2 linked regions of the Funiculus sociatus GB2-C1 genome follow. The protein of the gene in region 1 binds, or shares a complex with, the protein of each later gene. Links are inferred from orthologs where the notes say so. Each region holds a gene or a part of one and is shown on either strand. Other genes may lie near its edges.

The links.
Region 2: the proteins of rpsG (region 1) and tig are in contact, whole or in part, in a crystal structure (PDB 3GTY), measured with the Thermotoga maritima proteins. The link is inferred for Funiculus sociatus GB2-C1 from one-to-one orthologs. Residues at the interface, in WP_004081843.1 of Thermotoga maritima: Lys34, Lys52, Lys55, Glu59, Arg62, Gln63, Glu66, Asn67, Lys69, Val71, Arg95, Ala109, Lys110, Lys111, Gly112, Arg113, Pro114, Glu117, Glu121, Ile124, Ala125, Tyr127, Asn128, Asn129, Thr130, Gly131, Lys135, Asp139, Arg142, Met143; in WP_004081061.1 of Thermotoga maritima: Glu122, Val124, Val129, Leu130, Tyr133, Glu188, Gly259, Ile262, Tyr263, Glu266, Ser270, Glu273, Gln274, Glu277, Arg308, Gln311, Ile312, Ser315, Tyr316, Glu325, Arg329, Arg336, Leu363, Phe366, Trp367, Arg373, Leu377, Arg381, Leu384, Glu387.

Annotation. Positions count from the first base shown.
Region 1 is NZ_JAMPKJ010000087.1:4,877-8,093, forward strand. Bases 159-3,049 are described here. They hold rpsG (30S ribosomal protein S7), read left to right. Parts: upstream 159-1,314; coding sequence 1,315-1,785; downstream 1,786-3,049. Other genes in these bases: NDI42_RS25915 (HesB/IscA family protein), read left to right, coding at 159-333; rpsL (30S ribosomal protein S12), read left to right, coding at 434-823; fusA (elongation factor G), read left to right, coding at 1,891-3,049. Outside these bases: more of NDI42_RS25915, read left to right, coding at 1-158; more of fusA, read left to right, coding at 3,050-3,217.
Region 2 is NZ_JAMPKJ010000040.1:46,343-49,509, forward strand. What follows is about bases 142-2,982. They hold tig (trigger factor), read left to right. Parts: upstream 142-752; coding sequence 753-2,213; downstream 2,214-2,982. Other genes in these bases: NDI42_RS18175 (aspartate-semialdehyde dehydrogenase), read right to left, coding at 142-322; clpP (ATP-dependent Clp endopeptidase proteolytic subunit ClpP), read left to right, coding at 2,367-2,982. In the rest of the region: more of NDI42_RS18175, read right to left, coding at 1-141; more of clpP, read left to right, coding at 2,983-3,062; ATP-dependent protease ATP-binding subunit ClpX, read left to right, coding at 3,072-3,167. UniProt on the Bacillus subtilis protein: Involved in protein export. Acts as a chaperone by maintaining the newly synthesized protein in an open conformation. Functions as a peptidyl-prolyl cis-trans isomerase.

The sequences.
Region 1 (3,217 bases):
GCAGCAGCTAGCGAGATTAAGCGTCTGCAATCTAAGCGTCACAACTCCAAGAATCTCCAATTCCGTTTGGGAGTTCAAAGTGGTGGTTGTTCCGGAATGTCCTACACTCTAGGATTTGAAGACGTTGTGACCCCAGGCGATCGCGTATATGATTGCGATGGGATTCAAGTGGTGGTGGACGAGCAAAGCCTAAATTACATCAACGAGCTCACCCTGGATTACTCAGAGGATCTTATGGGTGGGGGGTTTCGCTTCCACAACCCAAAAGCCAAAGAAAGCTGTGGCTGCGGTAACTCTTTCTCAATTAATGAGCCGGTCACAACCGACAGATAAAGCACCAAACTCCACAAATTGACACAAAGCCATTAATGGTGCTAAACTCAGAATTTGTCTGCATTCGGTTCAACTAAAGGCTCTGTAAATCCCGTAACTCATGCCCACAATCCAGCAGCTCATCCGTAATGAGCGCCTAAGTACAAGCAAGAAAACTAAGTCGCCAGCTCTCAAGAGCTGTCCGCAGCGTCGGGGTGTCTGCACCAGAGTATACACAACGACACCAAAGAAACCTAACTCAGCTCTCCGGAAAGTAGCAAGAGTTCGTCTGACTTCAGGCTTTGAAGTAACGGCGTATATCCCCGGAATCGGTCACAACTTGCAAGAACACTCCGTGGTAATGATTCGGGGTGGCAGGGTTAAGGACTTGCCCGGAGTTCGTTACCACATTATTCGCGGAACACTAGACACGGCAGGAGTAAAAGATCGTCGTCAAGGTCGTTCTAAGTACGGCACTAAACGGCCTAAAGAAGCTGGAGCGAAGAAGTAAGCTTTGCCAAAAGCTACCATGATGGTGTTTGAAAAGCCAAACTGTTCGCAGTTGTGCGATCGCACTTTCCTTAGCCGCGGGAACATCCCTCTCTCGTGCTAAAACTGGGATGAAACCCAGACAATAATGGTAGAGTTGGATAAAGTATGTTTTAACTGGATTCTGTGCGATGAGAAGCATCAGAGATGTTATAGAAGCGTAGAGTCACACCTGATGCGGTAGAGATACCAACAAAAGCTAGGGGGTGTGAATCCAGTAAAATATATCTGAATCCAGGAAAGATTGCTTCGTTGTTGGCAACGAGGCAAAAAGAAATTAACGCGCTGGGGACAGGACGTAACTGTTATGTATGGGCGAATTTTACTCAATGTGAAATTCCCACAGTACACTTTCCTGAACCCACAAAGAGGCTTGTTAAACAAAAAATCCCATCAAGAGGCGCGTCCATTGGGATTTAAGAAATTCTGCATTTTATTCATTGAAGGCTTACTATGTCTCGTCGTACCGTAGTTAAAAAGCGTCCTGTTCCCCCCGATCCAGTTTATAACAGCCGCCTGGTCAGCATGATGGTGCGGCGGATTATGAGAAGCGGCAAGAAATCCATAGCTTTAGGGATTATCTATGACGCACTGAAAACCATCGAGGAAAGAACAGGTAGCGATGCTTTGGAAACTTTTGAAAAAGCAGTTCGCAATGTCACCCCTTTGGTGGAAGTAAAAGCGCGTCGTGTGGGTGGTGCTACATACCAGGTGCCAATGGAAGTCCGTGCTGACCGAGGAACAGCCTTAGCGTTGCGCTGGCTAATTCAATTTTCCCGCTCTCGTCCAGGCCGCACAATGGCAGGCAAACTGGCAAATGAGTTAATGGATGCTGCTAACGAAACAGGGAACGCCATTCGTAAGCGGGAAGAAACGCACCGGATGGCAGAAGCGAATAAAGCTTTTGCACATTATCGGTACTAAATACGGACTCGCATCCATCAAAGGTGAAAACCTTTAACAAAGTATACAATTATAAACAGAGAGTAACGCCCGCATCCCATGCGGCACAGATAAAAGGAGGTAACTGTGGCACGTACCGTCCCGCTTGAAAGAACACGCAATATCGGAATTGCGGCCCACATAGACGCGGGCAAGACAACAACAACAGAACGGATTCTGTTCTATTCAGGTATCGTTCATAAAATTGGTGAAGTACACGAGGGAACGGCTACCACTGACTGGATGGAGCAGGAGCGGGAGCGGGGCATCACCATCACTGCTGCCGCTATCAGCACCAGTTGGCGGGATCACCAGATCAACATTATTGACACCCCAGGACACGTAGACTTCACGATTGAAGTAGAACGTTCCATGCGGGTATTGGATGGCGTGATTGCCGTGTTCTGCTCGGTTGGCGGCGTGCAGCCTCAATCTGAAACTGTATGGCGACAGGCAGATAGATATAAAGTTCCTCGGATCGCCTTTGTAAACAAGATGGATCGGACTGGGGCGAACTTCTACAAAGTTTATAGCCAGATACGCGATCGCGTCCGGGCAAACGCCGTCCCAATTCAAATTCCCATCGGCGCTGAAAACGACTTTCGGGGAATTGTAGACTTGGTTCGGATGCGAGCCTACATCTACAAAGACGACCAGGGAAAAGAAGTTGAGGACACTGAGATTCCCGCCGATCTTCAGGAAGTAGCCGAAGAGTACCGCACCAAGCTCATCGAATCCGTAGCAGAAACCGATGATGTCCTGACGGAGAAGTACCTCGAAGGTGAAGAACTAACCGAACAAGAAATTCGGACGGCGTTGCGTAAAGGCACCATTGCAGGCACAATTGTCCCGCTTTTGTGCGGAAGTGCCTTTAAAAACAAGGGCGTTCAGTTGCTATTAGATGCAGTGGTAGATTACCTACCCGCACCTATTGACGTTCCCCCAATTCAAGGGCTATTACCAGACGGCACCGAGGTCGTTAGACGCGCCAGTGATGACGAGCCTGCGGCAGCTTTGGCTTTCAAGATTATGGCAGATCCCTATGGACGCTTGACGTTCATTCGGGTATATTCCGGCGTAATCAAAAAGGGCAGTTACATCCTCAACTCCACTAAGGGGAAAAAGGAACGCATTTCTCGCTTGATCATTCTCAAAGCTGACGAACGGATCGAGGTAGATGAAATGCGCGCTGGAGACTTGGGCGCTGCATTGGGTCTGAAAGACACCTTTACAGGCGATACCATCTGCGACGAAAACTCACCAGTGATTCTGGAGTCCCTGTTTATCCCAGAGCCAGTGATATCCGTAGCAGTGGAACCCAAAACCAAGCAGGATATGGAAAAGCTCTCCAAAGCTCTGCAATCCTTGTCTGAGGAAGATCCAACTTTCCGAGTCAACATTGACCCAGAAACCA
Region 2 (3,167 bases), on another replicon or contig:
GCGGAACTTCGGGGTTCATGCGAAAGGCACTGGAATTGTCAATTACAACTGCCCCAGCGTCTACCGCTTTATGCGCCCAGGCTTTAGAGGTAGAGCCGCCAGCAGAAGCGAGAACTAAATCTACATTATCAAACGAGCGATCGCCTACTGCCTCCACAGGCAAATCTTCGCCCTTAAATGACATGGTTCGACCAGCAGAACGTTCTGAAGCCAACAGCTTCAAGTCGGCTACGGGAAAGTTACGGGCTTCCAGAAGTTCTAATAACTCCGTACCTACTGCACCCGTGGCTCCGAGAATGGCAACGCGATAGGAATCAGACAAAGATGGTTCCTCCTCTTGAATACATATATTTCAAAAACTTTCGGTATCGAGCCTAAGCAATCTGTTAGGTTTTTTTTGTAATATTTGTAATATTTGTGCTTGTGCAAGGACACAGACTATTACTGCTTCTATTAGAATATCTCAAAGGAATTTTACATATCTAGAACTTCCCTTAACCTAACTTCCCTGCCAAAGAAGGAAAAGCTAGATTCTGGTTGAGTGAAAGCGCGTGCTGTCGATGTACTATCATCAAATATGTCAACAATAGGGATAGTAAGGTTTTATCTACACTGGCTGCAACTGTTGCAAAACTAGGATATCACGGGGTTGAGACGCTAGAGTTCTTCTTTGGCTTTAACCGACCGTCTTCCAAGCCTACCGTAGAATCGCTATCAACCCTGTGCGCTTTAGTTTCTAGAGAAGTTATCTGATGAAAGTTACCCAGGAAAAGCTCCCACAGAGCAGGATTGGCTTGGAAATTGAAATTCCACCGGATCAGTCAAAAAATGCCTACGAGCAGGTAGTCCAAAAGCTCGCCCGTACAGTCAACATTCCTGGGTTTCGCAAAGGAAAGGTGCCTCGCCAAATCCTGCTACAGCAATTGGGGCAGACACGGATTAAAGCAACTGCCCTGGAAGAATTGATTCAAAGTAGTCTCCAGCAGGCTCTTAAGCAAGAAGCAATTGAGCCGCTAGGTAACTATCAGCTGCGTTCCGATTTCGATGAGTTAGTGGGTCAGTTCAAACCAGGAGAACCCCTGACGTTTATAGCTGCGGTGGATGTGCAGCCGGAAGTATCGTTAGGCGACTACACTGGTCTTACCGTCAAGGCGGAGGAAGTACCGTATGACCCTAGCACTGTGGAAAAGTTCTTGGAGGAGCGTCGTGCGGAATTAGCCAACTTAATCCCTGTGGAAGGTCGCCCAGCGCAAATGGGAGATGTCGCAGTAGTGGATTATAGTAGCCGTTTGGCGGACGAACCAGAAGGTGAAGAAACTGAAAGTATTGCTGGGGGTCAAGCCGAAGACGCTCAAATTGAGCTAGTTGAAGGCAAGTTTCTCAAAGAATTTGTCGATGGCATTGTAGGCATGAGTTCCGGCGAGACGAAACAGATATCGGTGAATTTTCCGGAAGATTATCGCCAAGATTTAGCAGGGAAGACAGCTATCTTCAGCATCACGCTCAAAGACCTCAAGGAAAAAGAGTTACCAGCGTTAGATGATGATTTCGCCCAAGAAGTCAGCGAGTTTGAGACTTTAGCCGAGTTACAAGAGTCTTTAGAGAAAAAATTTCGCGACAAGGCTGAGCAAGAAACGAAGGCTAATAAGGAGCAAGCGATCGTCAGCGAACTGCTCTCAAAAGTTGAAGCTGACCTGCCGGAAACCATGATTCAGCAGGAAGTTGAGACGATACTGCGTCAAACCATCATGCAAATGGGGCAGATGGGGATTGATGTCAAGTCCATGTTTACACCGGAGATGGTGAAGCAAATGGGAGCGCGATCGCGTCCGGAAGCCATCGACCGACTCAAACAATCCCTAGCCCTGGAAGAAATTGCCAAGCGCGAATCTCTCCAAGCAGAACCAGAAGCCATTACAGCCAGAGTCAATGAGCTGCTAGAGCAGTTTCCAGACGACCAAAACATCGACAGGGAACGGCTGCATACCATTGTCTCAGCCGATTTGCTCAAAGAAAAAGCAATTAGCTGGCTAGAAGAACACGGCACAATTGAACTGGTTCCCCAAGGCACTCTCACGCCAGAGGAAGACGAGGAAACTGAAGCTGAAGTAACCGCTACCGAAGCAACAGAAACCGAAACGGCAGAGGAAACTGAAGCTACAGAAGCAACCACCCAGACGGCACAACCAGATGCCGAATCCTCTCTAGAGTGAATAAACCATAGGGGCAACCAAAAAACTGCCCCTACACCCTTATCAACAGTCCGTGATGGTCAAAAACAGCGGATTCGGATATAACGGAAGTATAGTGGATCAAGAACCACTCGCCAGTTCACCTGACAGTGCAGGGTTAGACTTCGCTCGTTTATGGTTATATCTCTATCCCGGAATTACGAAATCACAAGCCAAAGAAAACCGGATATTTACTCCGCCTTCGGTTCAAGCAACGTTGTTCCTATGGTGGTGGAACAATCCGGTATGGGGGAACGGGCGTTCGATATTTACTCGCGGCTACTGCGGGAGCGCATCGTTTTCTTAGGGACTCCGGTTGACGATGTGGTGGCTGACTCAATTGTGGCTCAGCTGTTGTTTCTAGACGCAGAAGACCCGGAAAAAGACATTCAGATGTACATCAACTCCCCCGGCGGTTCGGTGACATCTGGTATGGCAATATATGACACAATGCAGCAAATACGGCCTGATGTTGTTACCATATGCTATGGATTAGCAGCCAGCATGGGGGCGTTTTTGTTAGCAGGTGGAGCGCAGGGTAAGCGCATGGCTCTACCCAGTGCCAGGATTATGATTCACCAGCCCCTCGGCGGAGCTCAGGGACAAGCAGTTGATATCGAAATTCAAGCCAAAGAAATTCTTTATCATAAGCAAAAACTGAACGAGTTACTGGCTCACAGCACGGGTCAACCGTTTGAGAAAATATCGGAAGATACCGAGCGCGATTTCTTTATGTCATCGGCTGAGGCCAAAGATTACGGTCTCATCGATCAGGTCATCTCCAGGCAGAACCTTCCCCAGGCGGAAGCAGCTGTCACTTCACTGAGATAAGAGGCAAGTATGTCTAAGTACGACTCCCATCTGAAATGTTCCTTTTGTGGCAAGTCCCAAGAACAGGTACGCAAATTAATTGCCGGGCCGGGAGTCTACATTTGC